Regions from separate parts of the Exiguobacterium sp. PvP048 genome, predicted to be linked through region 2. Evidence: a T-box and tRNA genes for the amino acid it is inferred to sense, from the RefSeq annotation. Region 2 holds a T-box; the other regions hold tRNA genes.
What was found. The T-box of region 2 lies ahead of argS (arginine--tRNA ligase). A T-box ahead of a tRNA ligase gene usually reads a tRNA of that ligase, here a tRNA-Arg.

Region 1 (6,796 bases), on a different contig from region 2:
AATATCCTCTTCTGTTTCTAAACTTTTCAGTCGTTCCAGCTCAGTTGCCAATTCGTCCTGACTCAATCTTGCGAGCCGCTTCCGCTCATCTGACAACGGTTGTTCCATCCAACGTGATTGCGACTGATTCACGGTCATCCCACCTTTTTCATATCTGTCTTACTTCGTGAACGGATCCAGTAAAGACGTCCAGTTCGTGATTGCTTCCTGTAATTGTCCTGCCTGTTCGATTCCCATTTTATTCAATGTGTCCAAAGAAACATCGGTTTCGAGCAACTGCGTGATATCTTCCGATTGATTCACGTACTGCTCCAATTTTTCACTCAAGTTCTTCAGTTCCGCCGGCGGAGTATCTAAATTCGCAAGCCGTTCATCAATTTTGTTCAACTCTTCGTTCAACTGTTGAACTGTTCCGTCAGTCTGGAGTTTTTCAATTTGCTGATCAAGAGCCTGTTCCGGATTTGCGGCATCCCGCGCTTCAGTCGCTGCTTGATCGAGTTTCGTCGACAATTCAGATGTCACCTTGGACGTATCCTGGGCGATATCTTGCAACTGACTTGCATAATCAACACTGTTCTTTACGTCCGTCACTTGCTGTTTCGCCTGATCGACTGTATCTGTAACCTCGCTGCATCCGGCTAAAGCCACGGTCAGTACGAGGATTCCACTCATTTTCTTTAACATCTTCATCATCCCTTTCAAGTTCATGATACCTTAAGTATACTCGAAAAAACGGATAAAAAAAAGAGACCTCCCTCATAAGGGAAGTCTCTATTTTAATTATAGTGTCCCAAGAGGGATTCGAACCCCCGACCGACGCCTTAGAAGGGCGTTGCTCTATCCAGCTGAGCTATTGAGACGTGTCAACACGAATAAACTATACTAAAACAATTCTTTCGTGTCAATCACATTTGGTAAAACTCTTTTTAAAGTGTACCGTCGAGGTGCAAAGCATTGATTTTTTCACCTGTCAGATCGTAAAAGTCGACTGTGAATTGATCGTTTTCAACCGTCAACAACGCATACGTCTTTTCCGGGCGATGGCGCGGCATCCGGATCGAGCCTGGATTGATAAACAGTTTCCCGTCCCGTTGCTCTGCTTTTGCAACATGCGAATGACCGTACAGAACGATTGACGCCGCTTTTTGATCGGCATGGTGCACCAGCTGGTCGAGGCTGTATTTGACGTCTTGCCGGTGTCCATGGACACATAAGACACGAAACGATCCGAGTTCCTCGGTGACTTCGTCCGGGAAGTCATTCCCGTAATCACAGTTCCCTTTGACAACACGATAGGGATATAACGATTCAGTCGTTCCTGTCAGTTGGGAGTCCCCGCAATGAAAGGCAAAATCTGCTTCTTGGTGGCGGTTGAATATCGTCAATAGTTCCTGATCGAGACCATGGCTGTCACTTACGATTAACGCTTTCATCTAAAATCACTCTCCCAAAAAAGTAGTTAATGCCGCTTCAAGTTTTTTTAAAGCCTGCCCACGATGACTGATCGCCGCTTTTTCACTTTTCGTGAGTTCAGCCGCTGTCTGATTCAACGCCGGGATCAGGAATAACGGATCGTAACCGAAACCGTTTGTTCCTTTCTGCTCAAATCCGATTTGACCTTCCATTGTGCCCCGGACGGTCAGTGTTTCACCGGACGGTTTTGCCAGTGACAAGGCACAGACAAAACGGGCTGTCCGTTGATCGGCCGGTGTGTCCGCTAATTTTTCCAGCAACAATGCGTTATTGGCAGCATCTGATTTGTTCTCTCCCGCAAACCGGGCAGAGTAGACGCCCGGTGCGCCGTCCAGTGCATCGACTTCAAGTCCGGAGTCGTCCGACAATACGGCGTGACCAAAATAAGCTGCTGCTTCTTTCGATTTCAGTTCCGCATTTTCTTCAAAGGTTGATCCGGTTTCTTCCGTTTCCGGTGCCGTGTCGTAATCGAGTAACGATTCGACGTCGTATCCGAGTCGTCCAAGCATCGCTTGAAACTCACCGACTTTACCGGGATTTCTTGTCGCTACGATGATTTTCATTTGTGCTCCACCTCTTCTCCGACATACCACCACGAGGCCCCTAACGATTGTTCAGCCGCGTGAAGGAGTTCTTCAATACCCTTTTCCCCAAGTTCAAGCATATCGAGCATCTCTTTGCGAGAAAAGGTTGCTTCTTCCCCTGTCGCTTGCAGTTCGACGATTTTTCCGGACGAGGTCATGACAAGATTCAAATCGACATCTGCCGCTGCGTCTTCTTCATAACAAAGATCAAGCAATAACTCCGATCCGACTTTCCCGACTGATACTGCTGCAATTCCTTCTTTGATGGGGGTATCCGTTAGCTTACCGCTTTGAATCAATCCGTCGACTGCCAAGACAAGTGCCAAGAAACCGCCTGTAATAGCCGCTGTACGCGTCCCGCCATCTGCTTGCAGCACATCACAATCAATCCAAACCGTCCGTTCACCCAATTTTTCGAGATTGACGACGGACCGTAACGCCCGGCTGATCAATCGTTGAATTTCCATCGTTCGTCCCGTCTGCTTTCCCCGGACGGCTTCCCGTCCCGTCCGTTGTGCTGTCGCCCGCGGCAACATCGCATATTCGGCATTGATCCATCCGTGACGTTTCCCCCGTAAAAACGGCGGCACTTTTTCTTCCACCGTCGCGGTGCATAAGACACGTGTATCCCCGACCGATATCAGTACCGATCCTTCTGCATGCTTATTGACATCGGTCTCGAGCTGAATTTTCCGCATGTCCGATTGTGCCCGTTGATCTAAACGCATTTTTCTTCCTCCGTTCCTAACACTAACCGTTTCGCTTGGACCGGATGATGTAACCAGTCACTGGCGATTCGTTCAAAAGAGCGTGTATCGCCGGTCGCATGATAGACATGTTCCGGAATACGATCAAGATCTGCCGTGATGCCGTTATAATCAAGCAAGGCACTGACTTCAAGCGCCGTCTCGTCTCCTGAAGAAATCAGCTGGACGTTTGGTCCGATGACTCGTCCAATGACTTCTGCCAGTAACGGATAATGTGTACATCCTAAAATCAATGTATCCATATCATAGGAAAGCAACGGCTTTAACGTGTTGGCGACGACACGTTCAACGTATGGTCCACTTGTCTGAGACGATTCAACGAGCGGAACAAACGGTGGACAGGAAAGCGACTCAACGACGACCTGCCCTTCGACGTGACGCAAGGCTTTCTCATACGAATTGCTTTCAATCGTCATTTTCGTACCAATGACGCCGATCCGTTTCGAGCGTGTAACCTTGACTGCCGCCCGTGCTCCAGGATCGATGACACCGATGACGGGAATCGACAGTTTTTGTCGGGCTTCTTTTAGGACAACTGCCGTCGCCGTATTACAGGCGATGACAATCAATTTCACACCTTGAGCGACCAGAAAATCAATCATCTCCCATGTAAATTGACGAATTTCTTCTTCCGGCCGGGGACCGTACGGACACCGTAACGTATCTCCGACATATATGATTTGTTCATGGGGCAGCTGACGCATCAATTCACGCGCGACAGTCAATCCACCAACCCCAGAATCTAATACTCCAATTGATCTATTCACGATTTCCCCTCACTTTCCTCTCATCTCATATGGTAACAAAAAAGGACGACGGTGCAAGACCGGCGTCCAAGAATGTACGATAAAGGATTACTGAGCAAGACCTTCGCTTGTCAGCATATCTGAAAGAGTCGTGATAGCTTCAGAAGCATCGTCACCGTTTGCAACGATTTTGATGTCTGAGTCTTTTGCGATTCCGAGTGAAAGAACACCCATGATCGACTTGAGGTTTACAGTCTTTCCGTTGTATTCCAAGTTGATGTCTGATTGGAATTTAGAAGCTGTGTTGACGAGTTGTGTTGCCGGACGAGCATGAATGCCTGAATCCGCGATGACTTTGAATGTTTTTTCCATGATTAAGAAATCTCCCTCCACTAATAACGTACTAGTGAGTCGTTTTCGAATATGTGAACTCATTATCAAATGATAACGGATTCGAATCGATTCTGCAAGGAATTTTTATAGGCTTCATTCCACGGAAACGCATTTCCGGAACGATCGATTTGGACCATCGAGGTCCGACCTGTAAACATCAATTCCTCTTGTTCGCTGAACGCCGCGTAATGGACATCACACGAAGCCGTTCCGACCTGAACCGGATACGCATAGACGGCAAGACGGGCCCGCGGATAGACTTGGCGGATGTAGTTACACTGCGCATCTGCTACGACGACGATTCCGTCGTCAGCAAGCGAATAACCTGTTTCTTCGAGCATCAGCGTCCGGACATCTTCAAAATAAACGAACGGAACTCGATTATTCATGTGACCGTAAGCATCGGTTTCAGCGAAGCGGACCGCGACATCCAGCCGCGTGCCGTGCTTCATCTGTTCCAACCACTGGTCTAAATCATTGATATAACTGGGTACACGCACAACCATTGCCTCCTTAAAATATAAAAAGAAGGAGCATCGCCCCTTCTTTAATTTTACGTTTTCGTCTTAACGACTGACTGCTTCTCCCGTACGTCCTTCGTCACTGCCGAAGAATTTCTTGAAGGAATGCAATGTCGTCTGACGGTTCATCGCTGCGATGGATGTCGTCAATGGAATGCCTTTCGGACATACTTCCACACAGTTTTGTGCGTTTCCGCACTGCATGATTCCACCGTCTTCCATCAAGGCTTCAAGACGCTCTTCTTTGTGGAACGCACCGGTCGGATGCGAATTGAAGAGACGGACTTGTGAAATCGATGCCGGTCCGATGAAGTTCGACCGGTCGTTGACGTTCGGACATGCTTCGAGACAGACACCGCATGTCATACATTTTGAAAGCTCGTATGCCCATTGGCGTTTGTTTTCCGGCATCCGCGGTCCCGGACCTAAGTCGTACGTACCATCGATCGGTACCCAGGCTTTGACTTTCTTCAAAGCGTCAAACATCCGTTGACGGTCGACTTGAAGGTCACGGACAATCGGGAACGTCTGCATCGGTTGCAAACGGATCGGTTGCTCGAGCTTATCGACAAGTGCCGTACACGACTGACGGGGTGTTCCGTTGATGACCATAGAACATGCACCGCAGACTTCTTCCAGACAACCCATATCCCAGTTGATCGGCGTCGTTTTTTCTCCGGCTGCATTGACCGGGTTACGACGAATCTCCATCAAGGCCGAGATGACGTTCATATTCGGGCGGTAAGGGACTTCAAATGCTTCATCATAGGCTTTACCGTCCGGTCCATCCTGACGTTGCACGATGAACTGAACCGGTTTTTGATTCGTTTTCTGTTCGAGTGGTGTCGCCATTATGCCTTCACCTCTTTCTTCGACTTCTTGCTGTAGTCGCGCTTACGCGGTGGAATCAATGATGTATCGACTTCTTCGTAATAGATTTCCGGATGACCGTTCGTATAGCGGGCCATCGTTGTTTTCAAGAATCGTTCGTCATCACGTTCCGGGAAGTCCGGTTTGTAATGGGCGCCACGGCTCTCGTCGCGTTTCAAGGCTCCAAGTGTGATCGCTTCCGCAAGATCCAGCATATGATCGAGCTGACGGATGAATGATGCACCCTGGTTGCTCCAACGCGCTGTGTCCGTCGCTGAAATGCGTGTGAAGCGGTCGCGGAGTTCCTTGATTTTCTCAAGCGTCTGCTCGAGTTTATCGTTGTAACGAACGACTGTGACGTTATCCGTCATGACTTCACCGAGTTCGCGGTGGATTTGATACGCATTTTCTGTACCTTCCATTGCGAGGATGTCGTTGAAACGGTTGATCTCAGCAATTTTGTGTGCTTCCACGACTTCTTCCGGCATCTCATGAACGGATTGATCGAGATCGTTCATGTAGGCGATCGCTGCCGGTCCTGCGACCATTCCGCCGTAGACGGCAGACAGCAACGAGTTCGCTCCCAGACGGTTCCCGCCGTGCATCGAGTAGTCACATTCGCCGGATGCAAATAATCCCGGGATATTCGTCATTTGATCATAATCAACCCATAGTCCACCCATTGAGTAATGAACTGCCGGGAAGATTTTCATCGGTACTTTTCGTGGATCGTCTCCGACGAATTTCTCGTAAATTTCAAGAATACCGCCAAGTTTGACGTCCAGTTCTTTCGCATCTTTGTGAGAAAGGTCAAGATAGACCATGTTTTCCCCGTTGACACCAAGCTTCTGATTGACACAAACATCAAAGATTTCGCGCGTCGCGATATCACGTGGCACAAGATTTCCGTAAGCCGGATATTTTTCTTCGAGGAAGTACCATGGTTTACCGTCTTTATACGTCCAGACACGTCCACCTTCACCGCGGGCCGATTCACTCATGAGACGGAGTTTATCGTCTCCTGGAATCGCTGTCGGGTGAATCTGAATGAACTCCCCGTTCGCGTAAATAGCACCTTGGCGGTAAACCGCTGCTGCTGCCTGTCCTGTGTTGATGACCGAGTTGGTTGATTTTCCGAAAATAACACCCGGACCGCCTGTTGCTAAAATGACTGAGTCAGCTGCAAACGCTTCGATTTCCATCGAACGTAAGTTTTGACATACCGCACCACGACAAATCCCTTCTTCATCAATGATCGCACGAAGGAATTCCCATCCTTCATATTTTTCTACCAAACCTTGCGCTTCAAACTTACGGACCTGTTCATCAAGTGCATACAACAATTGTTGTCCTGTCGTTGCACCGGCATAAGCCGTCCGGTGATGCAATGTTCCTCCGAAACGACGGAAATCAAGTAATCCTTCCGGTGTCCGGTTAAACAT
Region 2 (6,796 bases):
TCATTCATGGTGATCAATTGAAATGGAGTTATGATTTGACGCCCGACACCTCTTCTTATCCGGACCGGCTCTTATTTTTCGGTCACAGTCATGTACGCGGATTGTTTAAAGAGGGCAAACGATTAACCGTTCATCATGATATTCCGATTTCGATCAAACGCGGCCGTTACGCCATCAACGTCGGACCGGTTCTGGTCGAACGGGAATGGTTGCTGTACGATACGACGACCGAAACCATCACGTTTTATCGAGCCAAATGACTGCCTGACATGAAAAATCCCCCGTTCCTTCACAATTCGTGAAGGAACGGGGGATTTTGAGTTATCCGCTGTTACAGATAACGGACAAGAGAAGCACGAACTAAATCCACTTGTGTGAACTCTGTCTTATCGGCAAACTGGTTGACGACGTGACGGACTTCACCTTGACGACGGACGAAGCTTGTCGGAACCGGTGTTTTCCGGACCAATTGTTCGTATAACGTCGTCAACTGATGATCATCGATGACCGTCGTCATCTGATCAAGGAATAACAGGACATGGAGACGGTTCAAATAGTCCCACGGCTTGTCTTCCGAACGAAATTCATTGCGGGCCAACCATTTCTTCAAACCGATCGCATCAATCTGGTTCAACGTCTCTTTTGTACGGGGTGCTTTCCATAACGCCAGCAACTCACCGAGTTTTTTGCGTGTCTGCTTTTTCGTCATGAAGAACTCAAAGTTGGTTTTCGTATCGAGTGCGTCACCGCTGATTGGAGCAATTTGATCAGCTCCTGGTGCTGTCACGAAATCGAATACGAAATCAACTGATTCGCCCGGAAGCCATGCAGCGACTTTTCCGTGAAAGTCAGCAATAAAAGCGATCGATGCAGCTAAGTCTTCCTGGTTTATTTGTGTAGATGCGTGCTGTAACCGTTCCATTGTCTCTTTGTTCATATGATAACCCCATCTTTAATTTGATTTATTTTACATTTCTTCCGGAGCGCCGACGCCAAGCAGGCGTAATCCTTCCGTCAATACAATCGTAACCGATTTTACGAGTGCGAGGCGAGATTGTTTTTCCGCATCGTCTTCGAGGACACGAACTTGTCCGTAGTATTTATTGAAGCTTTGAGCCAAATCAAGGACATAACGGCTGATGATCGACGGTTCGCGGCGTGTAAACGCCCGGTCAATGACAGCCGAGAACTGGTTCAGCATCGATACGACACCCCATGAATAATCATCCGCACTTCCGTTGAACGCTGATCCGTCATAAGCACCTTTACGAAGCAGTGAATTTGCCCGTGCATTCGTATATTGGACGTATGGACCGGTTTCTCCTTCAAATTTCAACATCTGCTCGAGATCAAACTCAATGTTGTTCATGCGTTCATTTTTTAAATCATGGAAAATGACGGCGCCGACACCGACTTCGCGTGCTGTCTGTTCTGCATTGGCAAGGTTAGGATTTTTTTCAGCGATGTTTTGTTTGGCAACGTTAATTGCATCTTGAAGCACTTCTTCAAGCAGAACAATCCGTCCTTTACGTGTCGACATCTTTTTCCCGTCTTTCATGATTAAACCAAACGGAACATGGTGCATGCCGTCAACATTTTCAAATCCGAGTTTCTTCAGGACAGCAAACAGTTGTTTGAAGTGAAGGGCTTGTTCGCCGCCGACAACATAAAACGCCTGTTCGAAGCCGTAAGTCTCAAGACGATACACGGCAGCCGCCAAATCACGTGTCGCATACAGTGTCGCACCGTCTTTTTTCTTGATCAAGGCAGGAGGCATGCCTTCTGCTTCAAGGTCGACGACCATTGCGCCTTCCGACTCGACGAGCAAATCTTTTTCTTCCAATAAGTCGATGACGTGTTGCATTTTATCATTATAGAAGGCTTCTCCGTTTAAGCTGTCAAAGCTGACACCAAGCATTTCATATACACGGCTGAACTCGACGAGTGAGACTTCACGGAACCATGTCCAAAGTGCCGTCGCCTGTTCGTCCCCCTGCTCGAGTTTTTTAAACCAAGCCCGACCTTCGTCTTCTAAGCCTGGGTTTTCTTCCGCTTCTTCGTGGAAACGAACGTACAGTTTCAGCAATTCTTTGATCGGCTCAGAGCGGACATCTTCTTCTTTCCCCCACATATTGTAGGCAACCATCAATTTACCGAACTGAGTTCCCCAGTCTCCTAAATGGTTGATGCCGACGACCTCATATCCTTTTTTCCGTGAAATCTGGTTCAATGCATTTCCGATGACCGTCGAACGCAAATGTCCCATCGAGAATGGTTTTGCGATGTTCGGAGATGAGAAATCCGTGACGATCGTTTTTCCGTTCAGCTCGCTTGATCCGTATGCCTGTTGTTCTTCTAAGACACGTTTAATAATTTCACGCGAAACCACTTCCCGGTTCAGAAAGACGTTTACATACGGTCCGGCTGCCTGGACGTTTGAAAACAGCGGGTTATCGATTTTTTCAGCCAGTTCCGTCGCAATCATCATTGGAGCTTTGCGGAAGGCTTTTGCGAGTTGGAAACATGGGAAAGCCAGGTCTCCGTGATCCTCGTGCTTCGGCTGTTCGATCAGTTGTTCAATCTCTTCTTGTGACAGGGCGTCACCGATCACATCGTGTAATACTTGGGCATACTGTTGCTTGTAACTCATTTTATTTCCTCCAAACAATTATTTTTTCCAATAAAAAACGCCCTTTGCGCAACACGCAAAGAGACGGAAAGACCGCGGTACCACTCTTCTTGGTGTCGACGGTACGACACCCACTTTAACGGGGATAACGGGGTTCCCCCGGCTAGGCCTGATCACATGGATTCGGATAGCATCTCGGAAGTGCGTTTCACGATGGTCTAATCTGTTCAGGCTTCCACCATTCCCTGATTCGCTGGTCGATTACATCCTATCGTTACTTTCTTCGTCATCGATTGTCTGATATCTTTCACATTATACGCAATTCACCCCATTCTCTCAACCTTATTTTTTTGTAAATCCCTTATCATAATTTCCACAAAACGGGTATAAGTAGGGAAGGACTGTTAAAGGAGGGGGACGCACCATGGTCTACTATCAAAAAGTGGCACGAAACAGTTGGCTCGTCTTGTGTCTCGTCGCCAGCCTGCTTACCTTCACTTTACTTACACATCCGACATTCATTGACTTCCCACTCTCACTTGGCAATGCCGCCTACCTTCTCGCACTCATCATCCTGTTTCAGTTCGACAACATCCGGCGGGGAGGCATTTATTATACGTTTCAGGAAGGAATCATCTTATTCATCTTCCTTAACTACGGATTAGGGCCGTCCATCTTTCTCAGTCAGATTGGTATCATCATTTTTCAATATTTTTCTCACAAAAAAGAAATTCGCCGTCAACGCTTTTTATACTTGTATCCAATCAACGTTCTGTTTGATTTGGTTTATCTCGCCTGTCCATCCCTTGTCTATTTAGCACTCGGTGGACCAATTGGGACCGGTTTTACTTACTCGAAAGCGCTCCTTCCGCTTCTCGGATATTTAACGACCGTGATGCTCGTTTCCTATCTCCAGTGCCGGTTCGTCAACCGGATCCTCTACTTAAAATATGATTGGGTCCGCCTTGTCCGCCTGCAGACGCTGGTCTACGGTATCAGCATCTTATGTGCCCTGCTCGGAATCTGGTTTTACGATGAGAATCCGCTCATCGCCGCATCTGTCTCGACACTGATTTTATTTTTATTCAAACGTTTGCTCCAACAACGCGTGGAGACGATTGAAGCGAATGAGAAAGCCAAACGGTTTGATGACGCAAAAGAACACCTGCTGATTTCCCGGTTTGAAAAAGAAACGATTGATTCCTTATTATGCGACTTGCCACACCTGATTGATTTCTCAGAAGGATGGATATCGATTCAGCAACAGCGTAAGCAAACGATCTACAACATACGAACGAAGACAATCATTGACGTGTTGCCTCTATTCCATTCCCTGTCGGCCGAACAGTTACACACCCCAATCATCCACGGTCTCCGATGCGATTGGGGCTCGGATATTCAAATCGATTTACCCGTTGACCGTCATTCGATGATTGCCATTCCGTCGATTACGAACGAAGATGTCGATGTATCGATCGTTCTGTTCCATCAAATTGCCGATGCCTATGATGCGACAAGTGCAGACGAGCTTTCGCGTTTGTTACGCATTTTTTGCCGGGTGGTGCACCGTTCACGGGAAACGTATCAACTGTACGCCGAAAGCCGGACGGATGCCTTGACGGAACTCGCCAACAGCCGTGCTTTTTACGAGGAAGGGGCGCAACAGTTTGCTTCCGACCGTTATCCGTTGTCGATTGTTTTATTTGATATCGACCACTTTAAGTATGTCAACGATACGTACGGGCATAAGGTCGGTGACCTCGTCCTGCGTGAACTCGGTCGCAGAATCCGGTCCATCCAGCAGAAAAAGCACAATGTCTTCGCAGCACGGTACGGCGGGGAGGAATTTGTCCTGTTACTTCATCAGTCTCCACAGAATCAGGCTATCGATGTCGCAGAAGAGGTCCGGCATGCTGTACTCGATCGACCGTTCGTCGTCGACGGACATCGTTTATCCATCACCATCAGCCTCGGCGTCGATACCGTCGAATATCAGTCGGAACGATCGTTTGAAGAATCGCTTCGTCAAGCGGATCATGCCCTTTATGTCGGAGGCAAACACAACGGTCGCAATTGTACTGCTCATTACGCTAATCTTTGAAAGGTCGTGACTATCTTGTCGATTACTGAAATTGAACGATTGGTTCCTACACTTGAAATGCCCCGAACGATCCGAATTTATCGTCCGACTGAACTCCCGGCCGATGAAGCACTCCCGGTCATCTATATGCACGATGGACAAAATGTATTCAGCGGTGAAACCGCCTCTTTCGGAAAAGGCTGGGAAGTCCATCATGCTTTACACACCGTTCAGTTACACGCGATGATCGTCGCCATCGACAGTCCGGATGACGGGATGGACCGTTACGATGAATATGCCCCCTGGACAGATGAAGCCCTTTTGATGCGCACTGCATATCCGTCTCATCGCAAGACGATCGGCGGTAACGGAAAACAATACATGCACTGGATTGTTCATGAATTAAAACCGTATATCGATGCGCAGTATGCGACGATTCCGACGGATACGACCATGATCGGCAGTTCCATGGGAGGTGTCATTTCACTGTACGGCCTATTTGCTTATCCGGAAGTCTTCACACGTGTGGCTGCTTTATCGACGGCCGGTTGGGCGAATTTTTCTTCTTTACTGGAATTCATCGAGCGCAGTCCGGGTTTATCAGAGGACCATCGTTGTTACATGGACGTCGGTACGAAGGAAGTCAGCGGACCGATGACAGAAAATGACTATCTGCATACGAACGAGGTTTTGGCGAAAGCGGTGCAGAAAAAAGTTCAACAAGCGGCTTATGAAATCATTCCGGGTGCCGTCCATCATGAAACCGAATGGGCAAAACGGATGCCGGATATTCTCCGCTTCTTATTTTTATCCTAAAAAAACAGGCTGACAAAATCCAGAATCCGGATTTTGTCAGCCTGTTTTATTTATACGCCGTCACTTTACCAATTCTTCCATCTGCTCTTTGACATAACGGTTGCGCGGGTGTTCCCGGCATTCGTCTGAACAAGAACGCATGACTTTCGGTTCACACTCTTCACAGCAGAAGTGTTGACGATTACATTCCGGATTTGCACAATTCACGTAACGTGTTTCGTCTTTCCCACAGTAATAGCATGTTGAGACAACGGTTGGATTCACTTCGTTGACCGGTACTTGGATGCGTTCGTCGAACACATACAATTCCCCTTCCCAGTCTTCTCCGCGTGTCGCTTCATCTTTCCCGTACATGACGACGCCGCCTTTAAGGTGGAAGATGTCGTCACTGTTTTGACGTTTACGGAAATACGCTGTGAATTTTTCACAACGAACACCACCCGTGCAGTACGTCAGGACTTTTTTTCCTTCAAACAAGTGTTCATTTTCATCGAGCCATTGCGGAAACTCACGTGACGCATCGACATCGACCTTGACGGCATTTTTAAAATGACCGAGATCGTATTCGTAGTTGTTCCGAACATCGAGAATGACGACATCTTCATTTTGCATCATGTTTTTCCATTCGGCCGGTTCAAGATACGCGGCATGTTCTTCCGGGACGTTGAACTCGTCTTCAAAACGCCATGTGACCAGTTCGCTTTTATAACGAACGAAGATTTTTTTGAAGGCATGTTCGTCGACCTCATCGATTTTAAATTCGATATCATTAAACCGTGGGTCGGCAAGCAGGTCTTGCATGTATTGATCGGTTTGTTCGACTGTTCCGGATAAAGTACCGTTGATTCCTTCCGGAGCAATCAAGATTCTTCCTTTGATGCCGAGCTCTTTGCAATAAGCAAGGTGCTCTTTTGTTAATTGTTCCGCATTGTCAATCGGAACATACTTATAAAATAATAGTACGCGATAAGGTTTCATAATCCTCATTGGCCCCCATGTCAGTTTTTTGCAGTAAAACGAACGTTGGCGAACGAAGCGTCATAGCTATAAGCTAGCTGGGAACGCCTGCAAAACGCACCCATTTAAGTATAATACCAACTTCATTTGAAATGCACAATTACTAGTTTCAGAAGAAGCTCCGGACAAACTTTCTCCCTTTCTGGCGGGGAAAGAGTTAAAATAGAAATTAGCAGTTTATATTGTAAGGAGGATTCCGAATGCTCCAAACCGTCCGTCAGTGGATTGAACAGATGATTACGTTTCTCCAGGAT
Region 3 (6,796 bases), on a different contig from region 2:
ACCGTCCTCGCAAATTGCGAAGACGGTCAGGTGAAGATTAAGCACGTTCCATGACGCGGTCGATTAAACCGTAGTCAGCTGCTGCTTGAGCAGACATGAAGTTATCGCGCTCTGTATCACGCTCGATGACTTCAAGTGGTTGTCCTGTGTTTTCAGCCATGATTTTGTTGAGGTGCTCACGCATTTTGATGATGCGTTCCGCATGGATTTTGATGTCCGATGCTTGACCTTGTGTACCACCGAGTGGTTGGTGAATCATGATTTCAGCGTTAGGAAGAGCAAAACGTTTTCCTTTAGCGCCGGCTTGGAGCAAGAATGCACCCATTGAAGCAGCCATTCCGATACAAATCGTTGAAACTTGTGGTTTGATGAAGTTCATTGTATCGTAAATCGCCATACCTGCTGTGATTGAGCCACCCGGGCTGTTGATGTAAAGCGAGATTTCTTTATCTGGATCTTCTGCTGCTAGGAAAAGTAACTGGGCAACGACTGAGTTGGCGACGTTGTCGTCAATCGCGCTCCCGAGAAGGATGATCCGGTCTTTGAGCAAACGTGAATAGATATCGTAAGCACGTTCCCCGCGGTTGGTTTGTTCGATGACTGTTGGAATTAACATAGTCTTTGCCTCCTTATGGTTGGTATGTAGCACATATTCGACTTGTCCTTATCATAATCCTTTGGTCAATATTGGTCAAAAGATACGCTGTTGGTTTTATGTATTTTTCCTGAAACAGTTCCTGTTAAACATATCAGTATAGAAAAAAGGCAATACCGTAAACGGCATTGCCTGAATATTCAAGTATGGTACACCCGGAGAGATTTGAACTCCCGACACCTGGTACCGGAAACCAGTGCTCTATCCCCTGAGCTACGGGTGCATGTTTGTACTGAACAATTAATAGTATACCGACATTTTTTCAGAAAAGCAATACTAGATTTGCGAGTTTATTGATTTTTTGTCAAAACGTAAGAGACGATGGAAGACGTATCCTTCCTATATAATGAAAGTGGAATCACATTAAACGAGGAAACGGGAGGTGAGCGGATGGAACAGAGACAGGAACAAGCGCAACGTCTTGTGATGTCGGCAGCCCAGTTGTATCAATTGACGGTTTTGGAAGAAACGCAGGCGGAACTCGAGGAGCGGCTGTACCGGATCATCCGTCGTGCCGGACGCAGCGAACATAATGGAAGAAAAATGATTCCGCCGGATTTAGAGCAGGTTGCAGACCGGATTGATTCGTTTGAAGCGGAACTTCTTCAGCAAATACGTTTAGAATCGGTCAGACAGGAAATAAGATATATGGCGGAACAACTCATCATGTACTTAGACGCGGATGGATTACTCAGAACGACAGACGCACGACTGGCGACCTTGCTCGACAGTGAGGAGACGATCATCAAACAGGCACGGCAACTGCTCCAGCAATGTGAACCAACCGGAATTGCGGCACGCTCGGAAGCGGAGTGTCGCTTGTTGCATGCCATCGAGCTCGAAGATGACCGTTTGATGAATTTGCTTACTGCACTGTCGGACGGACAGCCGTTAAAAGCCGTACTGGATGATGAAACAGAGCGGCGACAGATGAAGCAAAAGATGGAACGGTTGCCGAAGACACCGGTCTTACCAGTATCCACCACCATGACGATACCGGAAGCCGATATCAGTTGGTCGGACGATCAGGTGCAAATCCAGTGGTCTTCCTTGCCGATTGATACGTCCTGGACGGATCTCGCGGAAGCAAAACCGTTTCTCAGCGCTTATGAACGACGGCGTAACACGTTGCGTGCAATCCTCGATGTCATCGTGGAACGGCAAATGCGCTGGTTCAAAGGAGAGCTTCATTTGGAGCCGTTGACGAAAAAAGAGGTAGCCAAACAAACGGGATACCATCCGTCGACGGTTGGTCGGGCAATCGTCCACAAAACGATTCGGACGATCCATGGAACGCTCGAGCTTGAAAATTTTTTCGTCTCGAAGACGCAAAGCGGCACATCGAGCTTTTTAATCAAAGCCCGAATCGCACAATTGATTCAGGAAGCGACCTCGCCGCTGTCGGATCAACAGATCGTCAACCGTCTCGACCTGGAAGGCATCCGGGTCGCAAGACGGACAGTCGCGAAGTATCGGGCGGGTCTGTACTTGACCCGGTCCGACATGACGAAACGACGAGAGGCGAATGAATGATGCCATCAAAAGAACACACGACCTTAACACTGTATTCACGTCCCGGATGTACGCTATGTGAGGAAGCCGCCTTCTTACTTGATTTCGTGCTCGATGAATTTCCGGATTGGACATTCGAAGAAGTGAACATTGAAGAAGATGCTGCGCTCAGTCTCCGGTTTTTATATGAAATTCCTGTCGTCATGCATCAGTCTGAAATTTGGAGTTATGGCAAATTTGAGACAGAGACGATAAGAAACCGCTTACTTGAAAAAAGTTAAAGGGCGAGGCTTGAATCCTTGTACGAGGGCTGTTATGATAAGGATGTACCAAGTGGGACAAGATATGACACGCGGGACGTAAAGTGTCCAGCAACTTGAGAGGAGCGGGAATACATGATTCGGCAGTTAGTACAGATCCAAAAACGAATCGTGCCTGATCTGATCGAAGAAATGCAGACACGTTACGACATACTTCATTATGTCCGGCTCATGCAGCCGATTGGCCGGCGGACCCTGGCAACAAGCCTTGGCTTGACGGAACGGGTGTTACGTCGGGAAGTGGACTTCCTGAAAGAGCAAGGATTGCTCGAAGTGGCGACACAAGGAATGTCTTTGACAGATGAAGGGCGGATCGTCTTACGAAGTATGCACAGCGTGATGGCAGAACTGGCCGGAATTTCTGATATGGCGAAAGCCTTAAAGGAAAAACTGGGCGTCCGGGATGTCGTCATCGTACCAGGAGATTCGGATCAAACCTTCTGGGTGCAACGCGATATGGGACGTGCGACGGTCGCACGTTTGAAACGAGAACTTTCTTCATCTGTACACAACACGATTGCAGTCACAGGAGGTACGACGATGGCTTCCGTCGCGGCGATGATGTCGCCTGATAAGGAAAACCGTCCGATGACATTCGTGCCGGCACGTGGGGGCTTAGGTGAAACCCTTGAATTACAAGCGAATACGGTTTGTTCACGGATGGCATCCCGTGCACAAAGTGATTATCACTTATTGCACATTCCAGACATGGTCAGCAAGGAAACGTTTGTGAAGATGGTGGAAGAGCCAAGCATTAAAAATGTGTTACAAATGATTAAAGATGCCTCAATCGTGGTACATGGAATTGGTGAGGCAAAAACGATGGCAAAACGTCGTCGCGCTTCAGCCGAGTTACTGGAACAGCTTGAACAAGAACATGCGGTAGCAGAAGCATTTGGGTATTACTTCGATCGGGACGGAAAGATCGTGCATCGGGTGAAGACGGTTGGTCTTCAACTGGACGACTTAAAACAAGTCGAACACGTCATCGTCGTCGCCGGAGGACATTCCAAAGCGGAAGCCATCAACGCGTATGTCAAACAGTCCCCGGACATCATCCTGATTACGGATGAAGGGGCAGCAACAACGATTTTGAAAGGGTAGCCCCCTTTTGAATAATAGATAACTCGCTTTACATTAAAAGGAGGAAAATTATCATGGCAGTAAAAGTTGGTATTAATGGATTTGGACGTATCGGACGTTTGGCACTTCGTCAAATTCTTCAGTTTGACGGAATCGAAGTAGTCGCAATCAATGACCTTACAGACACTAAAATGCTTGCACACCTCTTGAAATATGATACGACTCAAGGTCGTTTCGACGGAGAAGTTGAAGTACACGACGGTTACTTCCTCGTCAACGGTAAAGAAATCAAAACACTTGCTAACCGCAACCCAGAAGAACTCCCATGGGGCGAGCTCGGTGTTGACATCGTTCTCGAATGTACTGGTTTCTTCACAGACAAAGAAAAAGCTGAGCTTCACTTGAAAGCTGGAGCTAAGAAAGTCGTTATCTCAGCACCTGCTACTGGCGACATGAAAACAGTTGTCTTCAACACGAACCACGAAATTCTTGACGGAACTGAAACAGTTATCTCTGGTGCTTCATGTACTACGAACTGTCTCGCGCCTATGGCTAAAGTTCTTCAAGATAACTACGGAATCGTTCAAGGTCTCATGACAACGATCCACGCTTACACTGGCGACCAAAACACACTCGACGCTCCACACCCTAAAGGTGACTTCCGTCGTGCACGTGCAGCGGCAGCTAACATCGTTCCTAACTCAACTGGTGCTGCTAAAGCAATCGGTCTTGTTCTTCCAGAACTTCAAGGTAAACTTGATGGCGCAGCACAACGTGTACCAGTTGCTACAGGTTCACTCACTGAGCTCACAACAGTTCTCGAGAAGAAAGTAACAGTTGAAGAAGTTAACGCAGCTATGAAAGCAGCAGCTAACGAATCTTACGGTTACACTGAAGACGAAATCGTTTCTTCTGACATCGTTGGTATCTCTTACGGATCACTCTTCGATGCAACACAAACGAAAGTCGTTACAGTCGGCGACAAACAACTCGTTAAAACAGTTGCTTGGTACGACAACGAAATGTCTTACACTAGCCAGCTCATTCGCACACTCAAACACTTCGCAGAAATCGCTAAGTAATTCGAGCAATTAAATAGCAATTGAATAAGAGCGGAAACGATACAGTCTCCGCTCTTATTGCGGAAAAAAAGTCTGGAGGGGCGCATTAGCCCCTCACTATACGTATGAGACGGAGGACGAATGTATGAATAAGAAATCAATTCGCGATATCGATGTAAAAGGAAAACGCGTGTTTACACGTGTGGACTTCAACGTACCGCTAGAAGACGGCAAAATCACAGATGATACACGCATCCGTGCTGCCCTTCCGACAATCAAACACTTGGTTGACGGTGGAGCGAAAGTCATCCTCGCAAGCCACATGGGACGTCCAAAAGGCGAGAAGAACCCTGAATTCTCACTTGCACCAGTCGTAGCACGCCTCAGCGAACTGCTTGGTAAAGACATCAAGCTCGTTGAAGAAGCATACGGTCCGGTCGCTGAAGAAGCGGTCAGCAAGCTTGAAGAAGGCGATGTCATCGTTCTTGAAAATGTTCGTTTCTACCCAGGTGAAACGAAAAACGATCCTGAACTCGCAGAAGGTTTTGCGAAACTTGCAGACGTTTTCGTCAACGACGCATTCGGTGCAGCTCACCGTGCGCACGCTTCTACAGAAGGAATCGCCCATCATGTCGAGACTGCTGTAGCAGGATTGTTGATCGAAAAAGAACTTCAAGTTCTCGGTAAAGCTCTCTCAAACCCGGATCGTCCGTTTACAGCGATCATCGGTGGTTCGAAAGTCGCTGACAAAATTGGCGTCATCGATCACTTACTTGATATCGTCGACACGTTGATCATCGGCGGAGGATTATCTTATACATTCCTCAAAGCTCAAGGTTATGAAGTCGGTACGTCACTTCTTGAAGTCGACAAAATCGAACAGGCGAAGGAATTCATGAAAAAAGCAGAAGACAAAGGCGTGAAATTCTTGATGCCGGTTGACTGTGTCATCACGAAGGAATTCGGCGAAGAAACATATGTTGGACCACGCGACATCGACAGTATCCCAGCGGATCACATGTCACTCGATATCGGTCCAAAAACGGTAGAACTGTATGCAGAAGCAATCAAGGCTTCGAAACTTGTTGTCTGGAACGGACCAATGGGTGTGTTCGAACTTGATAAATATGCAAACGGAACAAAAGGTGTCGCTCAAGCATTAGCTGACAGCGATGCATACTCGATCATCGGTGGTGGAGATTCTGCTGCAGCGGCTGAGAAGTTTGGTCTTGCAGATAAAATGAGTCACATTTCAACAGGTGGCGGCGCAAGCCTCGAGTTCATGGAAGGAAAAGCTCTTCCAGGTGTCGAAGCGCTTAACGACAAGTAATCTAAAGTTCACAAGGGAGTGTTTTCAATGCGTAAACCAATTATCGCAGGTAACTGGAAAATGAATCTTACACTCAAGGATGCTGTGGCATTCGCTGAGGAAGTCAAAGGAACTGTACCCGCTTCTTCGAAAGTCGACGCGGCTGTCTGTGCACCGTCTGTATTCCTTGCACACTTGACAGAAGCGACAGCTGGAACGGACCTGAAAATCGGTGCTCAAAACATGTACGACCAAGAGAGCGGCGCATTCACAGGTGAAATCAGCCCAGTGATGCTCAAAGAACTTGGCGTAACATACGTCGTCCTCGGTCACTCAGAACGTCGTGAGTACTTCGGAGAAACTGATGCATTCATCAACAGCAAAACGAAAAAAGCATTCGAGCATGGTCTCGTGCCAATCGTTTGTGTCGGTGAAACACTCGAAGAACGCGAAGGCGGAAAATTCGAATCAGTGATCCGTGAACAAACAACAAACAGCTTAAAAGGTTTGACAGTCGATCAAGTCAAAAACCTTGTTGTTGCATATGAGCCTGTCTGGGCAATCGGAACAGGAAAATCAGCAACAGAACAAGACGCGCAAGATTCTTGTAAATTCGTTCGCGATGTCATCGCAGCTGAATTCGGTACGGAAGCTGCAGAAGCAGTCCGCATCCAGTACGGCGGCAGTGTCAAACCGGACAACATCAAAGAATATATGGCTCAGCCTGACATCGACGGTGCTTTAGTTGGTGGCGCAAGTCTTGAGACAGGATCGTTCCTCAAACTCTTGGAGGCGATTTAAATGAAAAAACGTCCAGTCGCACTGATCATCCTTGATGGTTTTGGTATGCGTGACG

Region 1: it encodes a tRNA-Arg, which carries the amino acid that the T-box ahead of argS (arginine--tRNA ligase) is inferred to sense. The anticodon was not compared.
Region 3: it encodes a tRNA-Arg, which carries the amino acid that the T-box ahead of argS (arginine--tRNA ligase) is inferred to sense. The anticodon was not compared.

What each region holds. Positions count from the first base shown of each region.
Region 1 is NZ_JBEPSU010000001.1:413,106-419,901, forward strand. Features, by position in the region: gene ABIC15_RS02075 (hypothetical protein) at 1-138, opposite strand, end outside; gene ABIC15_RS02080 (hypothetical protein) at 160-684, opposite strand; tRNA gene ABIC15_RS02085 (tRNA-Arg) at 787-860, opposite strand; gene ABIC15_RS02090 (metallophosphoesterase family protein) at 927-1,433, opposite strand; gene ABIC15_RS02095 (XTP/dITP diphosphatase) at 1,440-2,036, opposite strand; gene rph (ribonuclease PH) at 2,033-2,785, opposite strand; gene racE (glutamate racemase) at 2,776-3,591, opposite strand; gene ABIC15_RS02110 (phosphocarrier protein HPr) at 3,679-3,942, opposite strand; gene ABIC15_RS02115 (acyl-CoA thioesterase) at 4,008-4,463, opposite strand; gene sdhB (succinate dehydrogenase iron-sulfur subunit) at 4,530-5,336, opposite strand; gene sdhA (succinate dehydrogenase flavoprotein subunit) at 5,336-6,796, opposite strand, start outside.
Region 2 is NZ_JBEPSU010000008.1:54,464-61,259, forward strand. Features, by position in the region: gene ABIC15_RS13125 (metallophosphoesterase family protein) at 1-260, shown strand, start outside; gene ABIC15_RS13130 (hypothetical protein) at 332-937, opposite strand; gene argS (arginine--tRNA ligase) at 968-2,650, opposite strand; T-box leader at 2,707-2,928, opposite strand; gene ABIC15_RS13140 (GGDEF domain-containing protein) at 3,054-4,730, shown strand; gene ABIC15_RS13145 (alpha/beta hydrolase) at 4,737-5,525, shown strand; gene trhO (oxygen-dependent tRNA uridine(34) hydroxylase TrhO) at 5,586-6,503, opposite strand; gene ABIC15_RS13155 (TVP38/TMEM64 family protein) at 6,743-6,796, shown strand, end outside.
Region 3 is NZ_JBEPSU010000001.1:654,464-661,259, reverse strand. Features, by position in the region: gene clpP (ATP-dependent Clp endopeptidase proteolytic subunit ClpP) at 38-649, opposite strand; tRNA gene ABIC15_RS03325 (tRNA-Arg) at 803-878, opposite strand; gene ABIC15_RS03320 (RNA polymerase factor sigma-54) at 1,046-2,188, shown strand; gene ABIC15_RS03315 (glutaredoxin family protein) at 2,185-2,448, shown strand; gene ABIC15_RS03310 (sugar-binding transcriptional regulator) at 2,566-3,591, shown strand; gene gap (type I glyceraldehyde-3-phosphate dehydrogenase) at 3,645-4,652, shown strand; gene ABIC15_RS03300 (phosphoglycerate kinase) at 4,777-5,961, shown strand; gene tpiA (triose-phosphate isomerase) at 5,989-6,741, shown strand; gene gpmI (2,3-bisphosphoglycerate-independent phosphoglycerate mutase) at 6,742-6,796, shown strand, end outside.